Regions from separate parts of the Rhizobium sp. NXC14 genome, predicted to be linked through region 1. Evidence: riboswitches for the same ligand, from Rfam matches in the RefSeq annotation. Region 1 holds a riboswitch; each other region holds the start of a gene.
What was found. Region 1 has a riboswitch for cobalamin ahead of cobU (bifunctional adenosylcobinamide kinase/adenosylcobinamide-phosphate guanylyltransferase). Riboswitches for the same ligand answer to the same signal wherever they lie in the genome.

Region 1 (5,140 bases):
AGGGCGCCCATGAACAGCGAGGCGAAGAACAGACCACCCCTGAAGCCAGAACCGATCGAGATTGCCGAAGCCAGCGATTTCAGGAGAAAGAGACCGATCAGCGCCGGGATCGCCACGTCGCGGGACAAGTTAAGATGCAGCGCCCCGTGGCCGGGCGAAAGGACCTGCGGCGAGATCATCGCGAGAAGCCCGACGATGATGCCGCCGAGCGCCGGGCGAAAGGGCGGAGCGATCGAGCTTTTGCGCGCCACCTCCTCAATGAAGGCCACGCCCTGCATGAGGAGAATGCCAACGCCGGCGCAGAAGACGCCGAGCAGCAGCGCCGGGACATAATCGGCCGGCACGACCGAGCCGAAGCTGCCAATATCGATGGTGAAATCGCCCTCGGCAAGCAACCTTGCGATGAGGGTCGAAACGAGGGCGGAGACCACAACCGGGGTTAACGATACGATGGTGTAGGTGCCGATGTCAGCTCGAAGGCGTAGAAGGCGCCCGTCAGCGGCGCATTGAAGGCGGCGGCGATGGCGCCGGCCGCGCCGCAACCGACGAGGATACGCAGGTCCGAGCGGCGCAGCTGCAGCTTCAGGCCGAATTTGGAAGCGATGCCGGCGGCGAGCTGGGTATAGCCGGCTTCCAGGCCGACGGAGGCGCCGAAGCCGTTGGAGATCAGGTTCTGTACGGCAACGATGATGCTATCGGTCAGGGAGAGGCGGCCGCCGTGCAGCGCATTTGCCTCGATCGGGTCGACCATGGGTTTCTTGCGCCGTTTGGCGAGCACCAGGAGCAGCAGGCCGAGCAGGGCGCCACCAATGAGAGGGGCGGTGAGCAGCAGCATCTTGTCCTGGATTGCCGACGCGCTCAGCCTTTCACTGTCGGCGATGCCGAAAACAATCTGGTGCAGCTCGCTGGAGACATAGCTCATGCCGGTCACGGCAAGGCCCGAGGCGATGCCGACGATGGCGCCGGCCAGCGACAGGCCGACTTCGCTGCGGCGCGTCAGGGCGCGCAGTCGCCCCGGATCGAAGAAAACACGCAGCGCGCTCAGGCGGCGCCGATCCATTTTCATAAGCATGGCTAGACAACTAGGCGAGGAGAGGCCGGGTCAAGGGCGGAGGTGCAGTCGCCTTGCAACGCAATTGCGGCGAAAAGCCGACGGCCACATCAAACATTCATGACGTAAGCCGCTGATAAAAGACGATACTTCCGGTAGGGTCAGTGGTGTTGGCCGGCCTTTCGCGCAGTCCAGCGGGAAGGCGGTGGCGAAGGTCGGTTGACTTCACCCGCCGGCTTGCCTAACCATCCGAGGAATAACGGATGGTTCCGGATCGGCATTTCGCCTTCCGGATGAAAAGGGAATGTGACGGGGCGGACCCACATCGGGCGCCTTCATCACAGCCGACCCCGCGACTGTAGAGCGGTCAGGGTCTTCCATCCGGCATCGGACCTCTTCCGGCCTAACCGTAATAGTGCAGGCGGGCGGGATGGGCGACATGCCGGAAAAGCCACTGGAGATGCATGGTGATCAACCGGGGTCGGACGCCTCTAACTCTACGAATCGTCCACCTTTTCACCGAGGCAGCCGGGAAGGCGAGGCAGATCCGCTGGCACGATCAGGGGCGACCGGGCTTCCGGTTCGCCCCCGATCGCCGCCGATAACCGCGAGCCAGGAGACCTGCCTTCCGTGCCGGGCGAACAGCCCAAACCTGGGCAAGAGACCCGCTGCCAGCACGGAGGTTGTTTTGGCTGAAAGAACGAATTCAGCGCCGCCTCTGGTGGTGCGTATGAGAGGTGCCGGTTCGTCGCCTGCAGGTTATGTCTGCGTATTACGCGCCTTCCTTTCCTCCCTCATTCCTGTGCTTGTCACAGGAATCCGGCCACGGCGCGTCCGCGCCGTGATTAACTATGCGCAGGCAACGAATGAGCCTTCCGTGCCCAAGGACTTGGGCAAGCTGGATTCCTGTGACAAGCACAGGAATGAGGGAAGTGAATGGGGTGGCGCGGCTTTCCCAAGCAAAGTTTTGGCTACCGTGGCTCATAAAGTTAAAACTAGAACAAGCTGCAGCGGCACGCCTCCTCAGAGGAATATTCGGGCATGACCACCACGCTCATCCTCGGCGGGGCACGCTCCGGCAAATCCCGTTTCGCCGAAAATCTCGTTATGGCAAGCGGCCTCGAGCGCCACTATCTCGCCACCGGCCGTGCCTGGGACGAGGAGATGCAGACGCGTATAGCCCAGCACAGGACCGATCGCGGCCCTTCCTGGATGACGCATGAGGAGCCGCTCGATCTTTTCGGCGTGCTTGGCGCCATCGATGGCGAGGGACGCATTGTGCTTGTCGATTGCCTGACGCTCTGGGTGACCAACCTGATGATGGCGGAGCGCGAGATGGCTGTGGAATTTGCCGCGCTCGCCGATTTCCTCCCCGGCGCCAAGGCGCAACTCGTCTTCGTTTCCAACGAGGTTGGTCTCGGGATCGTCCCTGACAATCGCATGGCGCGCGATTTTCGCGATCATGCCGGACGGCTGCACCAAACAATCGCGGCGAAGGCCGACGAGGTCTATTTCATTGCGGCCGGTCTGCCGCTGAAAATGAAGGGTTGAAGTTCCATGAACCAGCAGAAAATTCCCGCAACCGTCATCACCGGCTTCCTCGGCGCCGGCAAGACGACGATGATCCGCAACCTGCTCACCAATGCCGGCGGCAGAAAGATTGCGCTTATCATCAACGAGTTCGGCGATCTCGGCGTCGATGGCGAGGTCCTGAAGGGCTGTGGAGCGGAGAATTGCAGCGAGGACGATATCATCGAACTCACCAATGGCTGCATCTGCTGCACAGTCGCCGACGATTTCATTCCGACGATGACGAAGCTCCTGGAGCGCGAAAAGCGGCCCGACCATATCGTCATCGAAACCTCCGGCCTCGCCCTGCCGCAGCCGCTGGTCGCCGCCTTCAACTGGCCCGATATTCGCACCCAGGTGACCGTCGACGGCGTCATTACGGTCGTCGACAGTGCGGCCGTTGCCGCCGGCCGTTTCGCCGACGACCATGATGCAGTCGAGGCGGCGCGCAGCGAGGACGACTCGCTCGATCATGAGAGCCCGATCGAGGAGCTGTTCGAAGACCAGCTCACATGCGCCGATCTCATCGTGCTCAACAAGACCGACCTGATCGATGGCGATGGCCTTGACCGCGTGAAGAGCGAAGTCGCCTCCCGCATTGCCCGCAAGCCGGTCATGATCGAAGCCAGGAATGGCGAGGTGCCGGCAGGCGTGCTGCTCGGCCTCGGCATCGGCACCGAAGACGATATCGCCAACCGCAAGTCCCATCACGAGCTGGAGCACGAGGAGGGGGCGCCACACGACCACGACGAATTCGAAAGCTTCGTTGTCGAACTCGGCGCTGTTTCCGATCCGACGGGCTTTGTCGAGAAGCTGAAGGGCATCATCACCGAGCATGATGTGCTGCGCCTCAAAGGCTTCATCGACGTCTTGGGCAAGCCCATGCGCCTGCAACTGCAGGCCGTCGGCAGCCGCATCGACCAGTATTTCGACCGCGCCTGGGCAGCGGACGAGGCGCGCCGCACGCGCCTCGTCGTCATCGGCTTGCATGAAATGAACGAGGACGCGGTACGCAAGGCGATCGAAGCGCTCGTTCAGGGATAATCGATGCATCTGCTTCTTGCCCAGCAGGGAACGATCAGCGACGGCGAGGAGGCGATCGACCTCGGCCAGTCGCCCGGCGATATCCTGTTTCTTTCGGCTGCCGACACCGAACTCGCCGCGATTGCTGCCGCCTATCACGAGTGTGAAGGGATGCCGCATTCGCTGAGGCTCGCGAATCTGATGAGCCTCAAGCATCCAATGTCGGTCGATACCTATGTCGAGCGAACGGCCCGGCACGCCAAGTTGATCGTCGTGCGTGCGCTCGGCGGCGCCAGCTATTTCCATTATGCGCTGGAGGCGCTGCACGCCGTTGCTGCCCGCAATGGCGTGAAGATTGCGGTATTGCCTGGCGATGCCAAGCCGGATGCCGGGCTGGTTCCTTTCTCCAATGTTGACCTCGACGATCTCAACGGGCTGTGGGCCTACCTGATCGAAGGCGGCGACACCAATGCGCGGGATTTTCTCGCCTATGCTTCGGCGATGCTGTCAGCGGCGGAGAAGCCGGCGCCGGCAGTGCCGCTGATGAAGGCGGGCATCTGGTGGCCGGGGCGAGGGGCGATCGGGGTCGAGGAGTGGCGGCGGGTCGTCGGTTCGCATGTCGCGCCAACGTCGTCCGTCAAGCGTGTGACACCAAGCTCGACAGAAGAGGTGGAATTCGAACCCACGTCCCCCATCGTCGCCATCAGCTTCTACCGTGCCCTAGTCCAGAGCGGCGAGACCGGGCCGGTCGAGGCGCTGATCGAGGCCCTGGCCGCGCTTGGCCTGCGGCCGCTGCCGGTCTTTGCCTACAGCCTAAAGGATCCCGTTTCGACAGGCGTTCTCGAGAGCGTGTTTTCGGCGTTGAAACCGGATGTCGTCATCAACACAACGGGCTTTGCGGTCTCCGCACCGGGCGCGGACCGGCAACCGACGGTGCTGGAGGCGGATGGCGCCGTCGTGCTGCAGGCAATCCTGTCGGCTTCGTCGAGGGAGGCCTGGGTGGCTTCGTCGCAGGGTCTGTCGGCGCGCGACCTCGGCATGAATGTGGCGCTGCCTGAAGTCGATGGGCGAATATTGGCGCGGGCGGTGTCCTTCAAGACGGCGGCGCGTTACGACGCTGTTGTCGAGGCGAACATCGTAGCCAGCATGCCCGATGCCGGTCGGGTGCGTTACACGGCGGAACTGGCCGCCAACTGGGCGCGGCTGCGCGGGACGCCAGCCAATAGGAGGCGCATCGCTCTCGTGATGGCCAATTATCCAAACCGCGACGGCCGGCTCGGCAACGGCGTCGGGCTCGACACGCCGGCCGGCAGCATCGAGGTGCTTCGGGCAATGGCGGCCGCGGGTTATCCAGTCGCCGATCTTCCGGCCGATGGTGACGCGCTGATCCAGCATCTGATGGAGGGGCCGACCAATTCGGGACATGACGGCCGGCTTATCCGCGAGGCGCTTTCGCTCAGTCGCTACAAAGATTTCCTGGAATCGCTTCCCAAAAAG
Region 2 (5,140 bases), 1.4 Mb from region 1:
GGCACGCAGCGCGTGATAGGTCACCGCATAGAAATAGATGTTGGTGAAATCGACGCCTTCCTCAGAGCCATAGAAGATGCGTTCGCGGGCGAGGTATCCGTGCAGGTTCATCTGCCCGAGGCCGATCGCATGGCTCTCGTCATTGCCTTTCTCGATCGAAGGAACCGAGGAGATATGGCTCATATCGGACACCGCTGTCAGCGCCCGGATCGAGGTCTCGATCGTCTTGCCGAAGTCGGTCGAATCCATCGCCGCAGCAATGTTCAGCGAACCGAGATTGCAGGAAATATCCTTGCCGAGATGCTTGTAGGAAAGATCGTCATAATAGTCGCTCGCCTCGCTCACCTGCAGGATCTCCGAGCAGAGGTTGCTCATGGAGATGCGCCCGGCAATCGGGTTCGAGCGGTTCACCGTGTCCTCGAACATGATGTAAGGGTAGCCGCTTTCGAACTGGATTTCGGCGATGACCTGGAAGAATTCGCGCGCCTTGATCTTCTTCTTCGAGATGCGGGCGTCCGCCACCATTTCCCGGTACTTCTCCGTCACCGAAATCTCGGTGAAAGGCACGCCGTAGACCCGTTCCACGTCGTAGGGCGAGAACAGGTACATGTCCTCATTGTTCTTGGCGAGTTCGAAGGTGATGTCGGGCACGACAACGCCGAGCGACAGCGTCTTGATGCGGATTTTCTCATCGGCGTTTTCACGCTTGGTGTCGAGAAAGCGCATGATATCGGGATGATGGGCGTTCAGATAAACCGCACCCGCCCCCTGCCGCGCACCGAGCTGATTGGCATAGGAGAAGCTGTCTTCCAGGAGCTTCATGACGGGGATGATGCCGGAGGACTGGTTTTCGATCTGCTTGATCGGCGCGCCCGCCTCGCGGATATTGGTCAGCGACAGGGCCACGCCGCCGCCGCGTTTCGACAACTGCAGCGCCGAATTGATCGACCGGCCGATCGATTCCATGTTGTCCTCGACGCGCAGCAGGAAACAGGAAACGAGTTCGCCGCGCTGCTTCTTGCCGGCATTGAGGAAGGTGGGCGTTGCCGGCTGGAAGCGGCCGGAAATGATCTCGTCGACTATGTCGCGAGCAAGGGCCTCATCGCCGCGCGCCAAAGCCAGCGCCACCATGCAGATGCGGTCTTCGTAGCGCTCGAGATAGCGCTTTCCGTCGAAGGTCTTCAGCGTATAGCTGGTGTAATATTTGAAAGCCCCGAGGAAGGTAGGAAACCGGAATTTCCTGGCATAGGCCTGATCGAACAGGTCGCGGACGAAATTGAAGGAATACTGGTCGAGAACCTCCTGCTCGTAATAGCCCTCCGTGACGAGGTAATCGAGCTTTTCCCGAAGATTGTGAAAGAACACGGTGTTCTGGTTCACATGCTGCAGGAAATATTGCTTGGCCGCCATGCGATCCTTGTTGAGCTGGATCTTTCCCTCGTCGTCGTAGAGGTTGAGCATCGCGTTCAGTGCATGATAGTCGAGTGTTTCGGCCGCTTTCAGCGGTTTTGCGCCCGCGTCCCGCGTCAGATTTGTTCCCGTGTCCAAAATCGTCCCATCCCGTCTTTGACATTGGCGATATCCTCGGCAGTTCCCAGGAGCTCGAACCTGTAGAGGTACGGCACCTGGCACTTCTTCGAGATGACATCGCCGGCGATTCCATAGGTCTCGCCGAAATTGCTGTTGCCCGCAGCAATCACGCCGCGGATGTTGGAGCGGTTTTCCGCCTCGTTGAGGAAGCGGATCACCTGCTTGGGCACGGCCCCTTTACCGCCGTTTCCGCAATAAGTAGGCGAGATCAGCACATAGGGTTCGCGAATGTGGATGGCCTCAGCGCCGAGGGGGATGCGCGCCGCGCGCAATCCCAGCTTCTCGACGAAACGATGGGTGTTCCCGGATCGGCTGGAATAATAGACGATCAGCCCCACCGCTTTTCTCCGGTCAGGAGAGCGCGCTGATCATGTCGGGGCGGAAGCCCGCCCAATGCTGCTCGCCGGCAACGACGACCGGAACCTGCATGTAGCCCATGCCACGCACGCGATCGAGCGCTTCGGCATCCTCGGAAATATCGACGATCTCATAATCCACGCCCAGGCGATCGAGGGCGCGGTAAGTGGCCGTGCATTGGACACAGGCCGGCTTGCTGTAAACGGTAACGCTCATCATGTTCCTCGTGAAGTCAATGAATTCAGGACGCAGGACTGGGATCGGGCGCCATGCGGCGTCCGGGGAAATGCTTGATAGTGATCTGGCAAGGTTGGCGCTTTAAACGCCTGACTTGGTCCCTCGCAGGATGTGCGCGGGCGCCGGCCTTGATGCTCTCGACATGACTTCAAACCCCGAAGTGCTCATGCGGTCGTTCGGGGCAGCGCAACAGGCGCGGATCATTCCGCTGCATGCACGCGACCTTCCGGACACCCCGCCGGTGGACGTTTCATTCAAGGCAGGTCTCCTGGCTCACGGGTCGAAGCACCTGCCCAGCCTTCCCGAGGTATCATGCCCCAGTGACCCGAAATCGGACAGTTGCTCTCCGCTCACAGTTGCGGGGGCAGCTCCGGCCTTGCCCCACCCTCATGGCGAGACGCACCGTATTCCCGTCTTAGCCCACGATCCTCACGAATCGAAGGAACCTTGAACACTAGATATAGTACGCGAATCGAAATTCACGTCAACGGATGGTTTGTGCGTTGCGTTACGGCAGGTTTGAAATTACTGCGTTCCTGTGAAAAACATGGATAATGAAGGCTTAAACAAAACGAACTGTGGAGAAGGCCTGAACGACGAGAGCCGGCCTGTAGCCGGCTCTGCGGTTTTCGATTCCGGATCGGCCCTAATCGGCGCTCCGAAGAGGAAAGGATTTATTCCTCTACGCGGAGCAGCCTGAGCGCGTTGATCGTAACCAGCACGGTGGCTCCGGTATCGGCGAGAATCGCCGGCCAGAGCCCGGTGATCCCGATGATCGTGGTCACCAGGAAGACAGCCTTCAGCCCGAGTGCAATGGTGATATTCTCGAGGATATTGCGCATCGTCCGCTGCGAAAGCGCGATCATTCGCGCCACGTCGCCAACGCGCCCGTGCAGCACGGCGGCATCGGCCGTCTCCAGCGCCACATCGGTGCCGCCGCCCATGGCGATACCGATGTCGGCGGCGGCGAGCGCCGGCGCGTCGTTGATGCCGTCGCCGACCTTGGCGACTATGAAGCCCTTGCGCTTCAATTCGCCGACGACCCGCTGCTTGTCCTCGGGCATCATCTCGCCCCGCCAGTCGATGCCGAGCATGCCGGCGACGGCTGCCGCCGTCCGCTTGTTGTCGCCGGTCAGCATCATCGCCTTGACCCCGGCCGATTTGAGCGCCGAGAGCCCGGCCCCGGCGTCCTCACGCGGCTCGTCGCGCATTGCGATCAGACCAGCCGCAACGCCATTGACGAGCAGCACCGACACACTCTTGCCCTCGTCGTTGAGCTTCGCAATACGCGCCTCCTGCTCCGCGTTGAGCGCCCCACGCTCGCGGGCGGCGGGCGGCGACAAGAGATCAACTGCCTCGCCGCCGATTTTGCCGGTGACACCCTTGCCCGGCAGCGCTTCCAGCTCGAAGGCGGGTGGCACGGGCACGCTGTCCGCCTTGGCGCGGTGGAGAATCGCCTGTGCCAGGGGATGGCTGGAGCCCTGCTCGAGCACCGCCGCGCGCGACATGAGCTGCGCCTCACCCAATCCAAAGGAAAGGATGTCGGTCACCCGAGGCTTGCCTTCCGTCAGCGTGCCCGTCTTGTCGAAGGCGACCATCGTCACCTTGCCGAGCGTCTCCAGGACCGCACCGCCCTTCATCAGCAGCCCGCGCCTCGCGCCCGCCGACAGCGAAGCCGCGATCGCCGCCGGCGTCGAGATGACGAGGGCGCAAGGGCAGCCGATCAGCAGGATGGCAAGACCCTTGTAGATCCACTCACTCCACGCGCCGCCGAAGAACAGCGGCGGAACGACCGCGACCAGCGCGGCAATGACGACCACACCCGGCGTGTAGTAGCGCGAAAACCGCTCGATGAAGCGCTCCGTCGGCGCCTTCGATTCCTGCGCTTCTTCCACCAGCTTGACGACGCGGGCGATTGTATTGTCGGCAGCAGCCGCCGTGACGCGAACCCTCAGCACCGCATCGCCATTGACCGTACCGGCATAGACCACGGCGTCGACGCCCTTGCTCGCCGGCGTGCTCTCGCCCGTCACCGGAGCCTCGTCGATCGCGCTCTCGCCTGATACGATGACGCCGTCGGCAGAGATGCGATCGCCGGGGCGAACCATGATAACCGTGCCGACGGCAAGGCTTTCAGCCGGCACCTCCCGCATCTGCCCATTGTCTTCGAGCAGCGCAGTCTTCGGCACCAGGGCCGTCAGCGACTGTATGCTTTCACGCGCCTTGCCCGCCGCCACGCCTTCGAGCAACTCGCCGACGAGAAACAGGAATACGACCGTTGCCGCTTCCTCGCCGGCATTGATGATAACAGCGCCGACGGCGGCGATCGTCATCAGCATCTCGATCGAGAACGGCGTGCCGGAGAATGCCGCCATGACAGCGCGCCGCGCGATCGGAGCCAGACCGACCAGCATGGCGACGATGAAGGCGTAGGACGCGACCGCCGGCACCAGATGGCCGACGGCATAGGCGGCAACGAGCGCCGCACCCGAAAAAATGGTCAGCCGGCCCTTCCTGCTCCGCCACCAGGGACCGGTCATCGGTGCATCGTCGTGCCCATGCGAGCCTTCGATTTCCTTCTCGTCATGGGCATGGTCGTGATCATGCCCGGCATGGTCGTGATCTCCATGGCCATGAGCGGCATGATCGTGATGATGGTGCCGGCGGTCTTCATGCCCAGGCGTCGTATTTCCGGTCAAGGGCGAAACGGAATAACCAAGGCCCGTCACCTTCTTCTCGACCGCCTTGAGATCGCTGCTGCCGTCATGCCGGATGGTCATGGTGCCTGTCACCACCGAGACTGAGACATCGGCAACGCCTGCTATGCGCCTGACTGCGATATCGATTTTGCTCGCGCAGGCGGCGCAATCCATGCCGCCGACCTTGTATCGTGTCTCGCTCGTCTCAGTCATATCCGCTTCCTTGTCAAACAGAAGCATCCCTCCTACATCCTCTA
Region 3 (5,140 bases), 1.1 Mb from region 1:
GCCGGCTTCTGGGAAAAGAACGGCTACCATATGTATGGCGATCCGTGGCGCGAGCAGCGCTATTCCGACGACTGAGCCTTCGGCCGCAGGAAACGGCGAAGCGTCAGGATGGCAAGCCCCAACATGGCGGCCAACGCCGTCAGAGACGCCATGCTGGCAGGATGCAGCGGCACCTTGCTCCAGCTCGGCTTGACGATATTGGCGGTATTGAATGCCTCGCCGCTGAACTGGCAGGTAATAAAGGCAAGCCCGCGACCCGCCATCTCGGCGTCGATGGCCGAGATGATTTCGCCCGCCGCGGTTGCCTCCCGCGGCATCTCACGCATCGCCAGCAGCACGGCTTTCGTCGCCGCGAGATAGGCATGGGCGCATTCGTTGAACGGGCTCTCCTCGTCCGTCACGCTGCCGGGCATCCGACCCCAGAGGCAATAGGAATACTGGATTTCGGCGTAGTTCAGGACACGCCGGAACGATTCGTTCGTATCGGCAGCCCGTGACGCCAGCATGCTGATGCTGCTGCGATACTCCGAAATGATCGCCATCTCGCCGTGGGAAATTGCCGGAATATCGAGCCCGGTATCGGAGCCGCCAGAGCTGCTCCCATGGCCGAAAGCATTTCCGATAAACATTGGCAACAGGCTCGCGATGAGACCGAGAAAGGCAAACCTTCCGATATGCCGCATCACCGGAACGCCGGCCGCAGTCCACTCTTGGCGGCAAGACCCCTTTCTGCCAGCGCTCCGAAAACCAGACCGAGCGTTGCCCAAAGGATCGCATGCATGCCGAGCGAGGTGGTGCGGAACCGCCAGAGTACCATCGCCGAGAAATTCTCGGGCACCTCGTTGATCGGCGGCAACAGATAAAGCACGAAGCCGATGAAGACGAGATAGGCGATGCCGGCGATGATCGCGCCGTTCCAGAGACCGAAGCGCTCGCCAAGGCGGCGCGACAGCGCGATCGCGGCAACCAGCGAGGCGAGCGAAACGACAATCATCAGGAAGAACAGCTCGGTCCTGACGCCGATCGTTTCGGGATTGCCGACCGCCGGGGGGGTGGCCGGATATTTGATTCCGGGAACAAGCACCACTGCCACGAAGGCGGCAATGGCGATGACGGCCGAGGTGCCGCGCGCCGAGAGGCTGCTGAAGCGGCCATGTACGAAGGCGAAGGCGAGCGAAAAGAGCCCACCGACGGCGATACTGTAGGCCATGACGCCGGTGAAAAGGCCGAGACCAGCCTGCGTGGCCCGGCTGACGATTTCAGGTTCGGCAGCTTCGCCCGCCGCCTCAGCGCTCGCCTCCTCGAAGGCGATTGCCGCATCAACCAGCGGCTCGCCGAAGATATGGGCGAAAGCGAAAACGAGGATGCCAGCAATCAGGCCCGCGAGCATGCCGCGAAGCAGAAGCCTTCCAACCATGTCAGTATTCCCCCTAAGCATGTCGCGCAAAAGTGTGCAGCGGTTTTGCGACAACGACATGTGTAAACAAAGACCTAAAGCGCGAGAAGCGAATCTGAAAGATCGCGATGCGCTTTAGTGGCAGGGAAAGCCGAGCAGATGGCGGCCGTCATGCACGAATTCGTGCACATACATGCCGTTGAACAGCGCCATCGCGCCTTCCTCGGTGCCGACGAAATAAAGAACGATGAGCATCAGCAGGCCGCCGAAAACCGCCCAGGGCAGGATTTCCCCTACAGGGATTGGCGCCGGTGCCGCAACGGGCGCGAAAGTGGTGTCAGACATGTATCCCTCCGGAATGACGCGTTCAGTCGAAAGAGTGTTGTGCGGCAGGGTCTGACTTCCAGCGTAAAGAACTTCGACACGCTGGTCACAGTGGCGCGACCGCGCCGGATTTCCACCGGCTTCCAAACCCGCAACAGCACGGTTATATCTGGACGCCGAAGAGACTGTCAACGAAACTTCGAGACGCCGTCGAAGGGTCGTCCCCACCATATTGCGATGATCGGAACAACCGTGAATACCCGCCTCACCTGGATCTGTCACGGCGCCACGGCGGCAAGCCGCAAGGCCCTGTTCCCGCTGGATGAGCCGCTGGAAGACAAGGCCGCTGAAGAAGCCGGCCGGATGACCGCCCTGCCTCAGGCCGACCGGATCGTCACTAGCCCGGCTTTGCGTGCCCGCCAGACCGCTACAGCCCTCGGTCTCGACGCTCAAATAGAACAGCGGCTTGCCGACTGCGACAATGGCCGCTGGGCCGGCAGGCCGATTGCGGCAATCGGCACCGAAGAGCCGGAGAACCTCATGGCTTGGATGAGCGATCCGGAAGCCGCCCCACATGGCGGCGACAGTTTTCTCGGTCTGCGGACGCGCGTCGCCGGCTGGATGGATGAACAATCCACGCTCGGCGGTCATGTGATAGCCGTCACCCACGCACCGATTATAAGAACAGCGATTGCGCATGTGCTTCAGGCTCCCCTCCCCTCCTTCTGGCTCGTCGACGTCGAGCCGCTGGTGGTCGTTCGGATGACCAGCAATGGACAGCGCTGGTCGCTGCGCCTCTAGAGAATTAGACATCCCTCATACTATCCAGCCTTACGCAAGCAAATCGCGTCATCTCTATTGAACCGGGTCTGACCGGGACTACTTCCTTGTCCCAAGGAGACGGAAGCTATGGCATATGATTGGAGTGGGGAGCGTACGCGGCGCCTGCGCTTGATGAGGGTCGTGACGTTCACCTTAGTTATGGTCGGTCTGGTCGTCAGCGTTCCGCTGCTGATCGTCACCGCCTGAAGAGCGAGACAGGGCGAGCGATGCGACAGCACGCTCGCCCTCGTTCTTTCGTGAGGCTCCCCTCGTCTTGAATCCGGACAATCTCTAGTCTTCGAAGCAGCACCAGCGAAACGCCGTAGCGCAGCCGACGTCCCGACAGCACCGCAACGGACGGGCTGCCACCTTCAACAATTCGCCTTATGGTTTCAACGAACATTTCAGATTTTCCTGATAGTCCGGCAGAGGGTGGAGATGGAGAATGCGATAATGCCTGCGTTTTTCCGAAGCAGGGCCGGAAGGCAATGCGTGTCGGTTGTGGTTTTCGGAGTAACCCTCTGGATCCTCGGCACGGTGCTGCACTTCGACGACCGCCTCGTCTCCTTCATGACCGGTTTCGGCGAGTACGGGGCGGATAAGCTCGTTCTGGCTCTCGGCATCGCTGGCGCGATGAGCTTCATCTATTCGGTGCTTCGCATCGCCGACCTGCGCAAGGAAATGGAGCTGCGCGCCACCGAACAGGCAAAGGCCGATTGGACGGCAACCCACGACCATCTGACCAAGCTGCCGAACCGCTACGCCTTCGAGCGCAAAATCCTCTCACGGCCGGTCGGAAGCGACGAGGGCAAGATCGAGGAATGGGACGACAACGTCACGATCTTCTCCGTCGACCTCGACGGCTTCAAAAAAGTCAACGATCTCGTCGGCCACAAGGGCGGCGACGTGTTGCTGGTCGAAGTTGCCAGACGCATCTGCGCGCTTGGCAACGCGGATTGCGTTTACCGCTTCGGCGGTGACGAATTCATCATCGTCGCCTTTTCCCTGACGGCAGAGCGCGAGGAGCGTTTCGCCAAGTTGCTGATCCAGGCAGTCACCCGGCCGATCCATATCGATGGCTTTGCCGTCGAAGTCGGCGCCAGCGTCGGCTACGATCGCTGGCTTGAGGGCAGCGAGCCGCTGGAAGACGCCGCCCACCGTGCGGATCTCGCCATGTATGAGGCCAAATCACGCGGCCCCAACCATTATCTCGTCTTCGAAGCTTCGATGCAGGACAAGGTAACGGAACGTGCCTCTCTGGAAAGCAGGCTGCGCGCGGCAATCGCCGACAAGGCGATCATGCCTTTCTATCAACCTTTGATTGATTTGAAAACCGGCCGGCTTTGCGGTTTCGAAGCCCTCGCGCGCTGGGTCGGCGAGGATGGTATCAATATTCCGCCGCCTGTTTTCATCGACATTGCCGAGGAAACCGGGATGATCACCGCCCTGTTCGAGGATCTCCTTGCGCAGGCCTGCGGCGATGCGCTCACTTGGCCAGCGCATGTCACGTTGTCCTTCAATGTGTCGCCGGTGCAGATGGAAGACAGGCTGCTGGCCTCCCGCATCCTCAAGGTCCTTTCAGCAAGCCGGCTGCCGCCGCAACGCCTGGAGATTGAGATCACCGAAAACGCGCTGATCCAGGATCCCGCTATCGCCGCCATCATTCTCGAAGAGCTGCATGCGGCCGGCATCCAGATCGCTCTCGACGATTTCGGTACGGGCTATTCGAGCCTTGCCCAGCTCGCCCGCTACCGCTTCGACAAGATCAAGATCGACAAGAGCTTCATCGCCACCTATCGCGACGACGAACGCCAGGAAAAAATCGTCCGCGCCATGCTTGGCCTCAGCAGAAGCCTCAACATCAAGACGACTGCGGAAGGTGTCGAGGAGCATGGCCAGCTTGCCTTCCTGCTGCAGCTCGGCTGCGACATCGGCCAAGGCTATCTTTTCGGTAAGGCGATGCCCGCCGCCGAGGCGAGCATCTTCATCCGCGATCGCAACGCCAATCTGGCGTCAACCGCCTGACCCTCGCGTAATTCGACAAAACTGTCCCAAGGCTGCCACGCACCGTCAGCATGTGGCGCTCGGGCGGCCATGCCTTTCCGGCGGGAGTTTCGGCGCTAAGTTCGGTCATCGTGACGACTGTGCGGAGTCTCTGAAGACATGTCATCCACCGACCTCCTCCTGACATTCAACGCCGGCTCATCGACGGTGAAGGTCGGCGTCTTCTCGATTGATGGTGCCGAGGCACGACACCTAGGAAAGGGCGTCATCGATCTCCGCGCCGAGCCGCTCTCGCTTGTCCTGACCAAGGGATCGCAGACATTCGATATGTCCCTGAAGGCGGAGGTGACGGACGATCTGCACGGGGTCATCGACGAGACCTTCACGCGTCTCGCCGATCACTTCGATATGGCAGCGGCGGCCGTAGCCGGCCACCGCGTCGTCCATGGGGGCGAGCGCTTCACGAGCGCCGTCGCGCTTGATGACGTCGCCACCGATGGGATCGAAGCGCTGATCCCGCTCGCTCCCCTGCACCAACCGCAAGCGCTGCGCTTCATCCGCGCGCTCCGTCACCTGAAGCCGCATCTTGTCCAG
Region 4 (5,140 bases), 130 kb from region 1:
TCCATGAGCAAGACGGGCGCCGTGCCCGGGAGGTCAGCGACATTCGCGTCATCCTCGAAGTCGCCGTCAGCGACCGCATCGTCGCGAATGCGAGCGAGGCAGATATTGCGAAGTTGCGGGTTCTGGCTTCACGCTTCGACGATCTGGTGCTGAACGGCACCACGCTCGAACTTTACGAAGCCAATCTCGCCTTCCACCGCCATCTGCTTGCTCTCGCAGGCAACCAGGAACTCGTGGAGCTGATCACGGAAATTCGCCAGCGGACATCCTCCGCGCCGGTGTCGCAGTGGCGAACGCGCGCCCGCATCGAGCAATCCGGCCGCGAACATCAGCAGATGGTCGATGCGATAGAGCGACGCGATACCGATGGTCTGATGGAGCTGACGCGCAGGCACATTCTTCAAGCCTGATCGGCCTCGATGGCGCCGTTAGCTGATGCTGAAACTTGGACATAACCGGAAATGGCTGAAGGGTGCATTTATGCCATCTCTGGCGGCGGCCTTGCGCCCTGATGCAATGGCGCCCCGTGGAGTTTTGACGCCGTGCCATCCCAGGCATCCGCAGCCAGTGGATATCCCCATATCACGCGCCCCGTATCGACAGCCGTCCTCCATCCGCAAGCTCATCCGCGCGTTCGTTGCCTGATATGCCGGAATGGCCCTTGCACCAGGCAATGGTTACGAGGGCGTTCCGGGATAGCTGAAGATCGACCGCTTTCCAGAGTTCCGCATTAGCGATCGCCCGGCTGCGGGCGTTCCCATTCGGATTGTTTTTCTTCCAGCCGTTATTCTTCCAAATGTGCCGCCTGTCGTTGCAGCCTTTGACGGCATAGATCGAATCCGACCAGATGGTCGCGGCTTCGCCCGTTGCTTCGCTATTGATCCACATGACTGCCTGCAAGACGGCGGTCAATTCCATCGAATTATTGGCGGAATCACGCACACCGCCGAAGCTGGACGCGATTTCCACAGAATCGCGATAGGCGACAAAGGCCCAGCCTCCGTGCCCGGAACCGGGGTCATAACAACCATCCACGAAGACGTGGAGACCGTGTTGGGCTGTCGGGGCCGTCGTTATGGGGGAGCTTAGCTCCTTGCAAATGCCTGCCATTTTCGCCTTCGCTGCGCCCCCCGCACTGACCTGCGCGATTTGCGACGGCCATCCGAAGCCGACATTGGAATTGCACGTCCCCTCGTGTCAACCATTGACGACGCTGACACCGAAAGCGCCTACTGCCGATGGGAACTGCGAGGGGCAGCGCCATGGGCAATCCGTCCTGCAGGCCGGCCCCGCCCATGTTACGCCACTGAGCCATGCCCGGTATCGGTTTGCTTTCTGCGGGACGTCCCATGAGCTTCTCATACCAGATGAGCGCCTCGTCGAAGTTCTACTTACCTAACGGAAGATTACCCACATCTTCTGGCTAAAATCTCGAAAATGCGCTAGGAATTCATCCAAGCTTATTAAGAGAAACACGTTAAGAGACAAGGTACGGCGGATGGACGCCACCTTTGACCGATCGACACTTTCTCATTCCCGGACGACGCCGTGAAACGCCGAAATCTGTCTCTTGCTCTTATGCTTGCGCTGGCATCACCGGCCGCCGCACAGACCAGCGCTATTTGCAACGACTTGCGCGGTCGCCTTGCCGACCTGCCACGATCGATCGGTAGCAATAACGGGCCGGAAGCGCGCCAATATGCAAATGCCATGGCCGAGCAGAACCTCGAGCTGCGCAAGGTCCGCAACGATCTGCGCAATAACGGATGCACTTCCGGCAGCATGGTCGTGATTGGCAGTGACAACGCCGATTTTTGCGCCGAACTCTCTGACGCCGAAGCCCGGATGATCGACAATATCCGTTATCTCCAGGAGCGCCGCGACGAGCTGCGCAACCAGGGCGACGGCACTGACGACGCGCGCCGAGAATTGACGGCGGCACTCGAACGCAACGGCTGCAACAGCGACAATTTCTATGCCCCGACCGAGCGTAGCGCAGACGACCCCGCCCCGAGTGTCGAGGAACAGGCGATGCGCACCGATACCTTCATTCCGCTCGGCGGCGGTGAAGAGACCGATCTGCGTTACGGCCTGCCGAGGGCCGAAATGTTTTCACCGATCAGCACCATCTGCGTGCGCAGCTGCGACGGTGGCTTCTTCCCGATCAGCTCAAATACCACTTCGGTGGATTTCGGCCGCGATGCCCAGACCTGCGCCAAGATGTGCCCCGGCATTGAAACCGAGCTCTTCTATCGCGACGTGACCAGCACCGACTCCTCGAACATGATCTCGGTCGCAACGGGCGCGCCCTATAGCGCCATGAAGAACGCTTTTGTCTACAAGAACCGCGCGCCTGGCGAGAAAAATTCCTGCGCCTGCAATCTCACCGCCTATTACGAGGAGATGCGCGGCAAGCAGGCCCTGAGCGAACCGCCGGAGCAGGGCTCGATAACGACGGTCCGCACTAAACCGCCGACGAAAGATACAGCGGCAGCATCAGCCCCGCCGCAGCCATCCGTTGCCGAACGTCCCTACGACCCCACGCAGAACAAGGTTCGTCAGGTCGGCCCGCAATTCCTTGCGGGCGACCAGGGCTCGATCGACCTTGCCAATCCGGCGACGCCGGGGCCGCAACCACAGCAGCAGTAATTGCTACGGATCGTTGCGTCCCCATCCGTCGTGGAAAACGAGTTCCTCGAGCGGCAGCCGCTGCCGCCAACCTTTGACCGAAAGTTCCGGTTCGTCATAAAGACGGTCGACAAAGCCGGCGCAGAGCCAGGCGACCACCTCGATATGCTCCGGTATGCCGAGAATTGTTTTCAGGTCGCCTTCGCGAAAGATGCTGACCCAGCCGATGCCGACCCCTTCGGCGCGGGCGGCAAGCCAGAGATTCTGAATGGCGCAAACGGTCGAATAGGAATCCATCCGCGGATTGTGCGTCCGCCCCAGCACGACGCTGCCGCCGCGGGTGGGATCGCATGTCACGCATATGCCGAGCGGCGCCTCGACGATGCCTTCCAGCTTCAGGGAGCGATAGGTCTGCCGGCGTTCGCCCTCGAACATCAGTGCCGCCTCCTCATTCGCATTCGCAAAGGCATCCCTTACGCGTGCTCGCACGGCTTCGCTTTTCACCAGGACGAAATTCCACGGCTGCATGAAGCCGACCGAGGGCGCATGATGGGCGGCAGTCAAGAGCCGTGCCACGACATCGTCGGGCAAGGGATCGGGCAGGAACTGGCTGCGCACGTCACGCCGCGTCATGATCGCGTGATACACGGCTTCGCGCTCGGCCGGCGAAAAACCGGACACCGCCGAAAGGGCATCCGCATCAAAGGGTCGCATCGTCAAATCCCCAACAACGCAACCGCCCGCCGTCCGCGCGGGTTGGGTCTATCGCGCCAGGCCGGTCTTCTGACTTGGCTTCATCCATCTGCCGCAGCCTTCCCGGCAAAGCCAGTGGCGTGATGAAGCGGCAGACGTCGGCCTTACAGCGTTGGGCACGTTCCGGCCTTGCACCGGATTCCCGATTCTCCCGCCTCGAGGGCGGGCACCTGACGGCGGATCTATTTCAGGAAATCGGAACGGAGGCAAGCGTCGGCACGTCAGCCTCAAAGAGGCGAACCCGTGATTTCGCCTCGCAGATTTTGCGTGACAATGAGCGGCCGCGACGCTACATACGCGCAATGTCGACGACTTCAGCCTACGCCTCCTCGCGATTTTATTCGTACCGCTGCTTCCAGCGGATGCGGGTCTGTGCGTAACTGAATTCAACGCGACGACAACCCGAACAGCCGCTAGTCTACCTGGCGGCTTTTCTGTTCCGCACGGTATGACCAAACAGGAGCCATGCCGTGCCCGACACCATCGATGATCTGCGTATTCTCGAGATCACCCCGCTGACCAGACCCGCCGATATCATCGCTGAAATTCCCCGAACCGCTTCAGTCAGCGAGACGGTGACCAGCAACCGCAATGCCATCCACCAGATTCTCAAGGGTGAAGACGACCGCCTGATCGTCGTCATCGGCCCCTGCTCCATCCACGATCCCGTTGCTGCACGCGAATATGCCGCGCGGCTGGCCGAGCAGCGACAGCGCTTCTCCAGTGATCTGGAAATCGTCATGCGCGTCTATTTCGAAAAGCCCCGCACCACAGTCGGCTGGAAGGGCTTGATGAACGACCCGCATCTCGATGGCAGCTACCGTATCGAGGAAGGGCTGAGAATTGCCAGGCGCCTGCTGCTCGACGTCAACGCGATGGGCCTTCCGGCGGGTGTCGAATTCCTCGAGACGATCACACCGCAATACATTGCCGATCTCGTCAGCTGGGGTGCGATCGGCGCCCGCACGACCGAGAGCCAGATCCATCGCCAGCTCGCCTCCGGCCTCTCCTGCCCGATCGGCTTCAAGAACGGCACCGACGGCGGCGCTCGCGTCGCGATCGACGCGATCCTGGCCGCTTCGCAGCCGCACCACTTCCCGGCCGTCACCAAGGACGGACAGGCGGCAATCGCTTCGACGAAGGGGAATGAAGACTGCCACATCATTCTGCGAGGCGGCAAGCGGCCGAATTATGAGGCGGCCGATGTCGGAGCCGTCACAGCGGAATGCCTGAAAGTCGGGGTCACCCCGCGCATCCTTATCGACGCCAGCCATGCCAACAGCGGCAAAGATCCGATGAACCAGCCACGGGTTGTCAAGGACGTCGCCGGACAGATCTCCGCGGGCAATCACCACATCAAGGGCATGATGATCGAAAGCAACCTCGTTGCCGGCCGCCAGGATCTCGTTCCCGGCAAGCCGCTGGTCTACGGCCAGTCCATCACCGATGGCTGCATTGACTGGGATATGTCGGTGAGTGTGCTGGAAGATCTGGCGGACGCCGCTCGCAGGCGGCGCCGAGCGGCAGCGGCTTAAGCCGCCGGAAAATACCTGACATAAGCAAACTCGTCACCATCAGGAGACCAGCAGGGCACGTTGATCGTGCCCTGCCCGCCGAAAAGCTCGAACAGCGTCTTCAGGTTGCCGCCGTCCATATCCATCAGCCGCAGCCGCACGTCGAGATCGCGCGGATGGTCGAAGACCGAAGGATCGTAGGACAGGATCAGCACCTTGTCGTTTTTGGGCGATGGATGGGGAAA

Region 2: another riboswitch for cobalamin. It lies ahead of nrdH (glutaredoxin-like protein NrdH); the one in region 1 lies ahead of cobU (bifunctional adenosylcobinamide kinase/adenosylcobinamide-phosphate guanylyltransferase).
Region 3: another riboswitch for cobalamin. It lies ahead of NXC14_RS18065 (CbtB domain-containing protein); the one in region 1 lies ahead of cobU (bifunctional adenosylcobinamide kinase/adenosylcobinamide-phosphate guanylyltransferase).
Region 4: another riboswitch for cobalamin. It lies ahead of bluB (5,6-dimethylbenzimidazole synthase); the one in region 1 lies ahead of cobU (bifunctional adenosylcobinamide kinase/adenosylcobinamide-phosphate guanylyltransferase).

What each region holds. Positions count from the first base shown of each region.
Region 1 covers NZ_CP021030.1:2,622,946-2,628,085, reverse strand. The annotation lists partial or broken gene NXC14_RS12970 (chloride channel protein) at 1-1,072, opposite strand, end outside; cobalamin riboswitch at 1,299-1,695, shown strand; gene cobU (bifunctional adenosylcobinamide kinase/adenosylcobinamide-phosphate guanylyltransferase) at 2,093-2,602, shown strand; gene cobW (cobalamin biosynthesis protein CobW) at 2,609-3,664, shown strand; gene cobN (cobaltochelatase subunit CobN) at 3,668-5,140, shown strand, end outside.
Region 2 covers NZ_CP021030.1:4,047,204-4,052,343, forward strand. The annotation lists gene nrdE (class 1b ribonucleoside-diphosphate reductase subunit alpha) at 1-1,548, opposite strand, end outside; gene nrdI (class Ib ribonucleoside-diphosphate reductase assembly flavoprotein NrdI) at 1,527-1,928, opposite strand; gene nrdH (glutaredoxin-like protein NrdH) at 1,942-2,163, opposite strand; cobalamin riboswitch at 2,425-2,649, opposite strand; gene NXC14_RS19770 (heavy metal translocating P-type ATPase) at 2,859-5,096, opposite strand.
Region 3 covers NZ_CP021030.1:3,687,831-3,692,970, forward strand. The annotation lists gene NXC14_RS18050 (sulfite oxidase-like oxidoreductase) at 1-75, shown strand, start outside; gene NXC14_RS18055 (hypothetical protein) at 60-629, opposite strand; gene NXC14_RS18060 (CbtA family protein) at 683-1,417, opposite strand; gene NXC14_RS18065 (CbtB domain-containing protein) at 1,532-1,741, opposite strand; cobalamin riboswitch at 1,767-1,916, opposite strand; gene NXC14_RS18070 (histidine phosphatase family protein) at 1,973-2,521, shown strand; gene NXC14_RS18075 (bifunctional diguanylate cyclase/phosphodiesterase) at 2,996-4,567, shown strand; gene NXC14_RS18080 (acetate/propionate family kinase) at 4,706-5,140, shown strand, end outside.
Region 4 covers NZ_CP021030.1:2,493,214-2,498,353, forward strand. The annotation lists gene NXC14_RS12305 (GntR family transcriptional regulator) at 1-410, shown strand, start outside; gene NXC14_RS12310 (ribonuclease H) at 583-1,110, opposite strand; gene NXC14_RS12315 (DUF2865 domain-containing protein) at 1,549-2,649, shown strand; gene bluB (5,6-dimethylbenzimidazole synthase) at 2,653-3,342, opposite strand; cobalamin riboswitch at 3,384-3,570, opposite strand; gene NXC14_RS12325 (3-deoxy-7-phosphoheptulonate synthase) at 3,852-4,916, shown strand; gene NXC14_RS12330 (TolB family protein) at 4,913-5,140, opposite strand, start outside.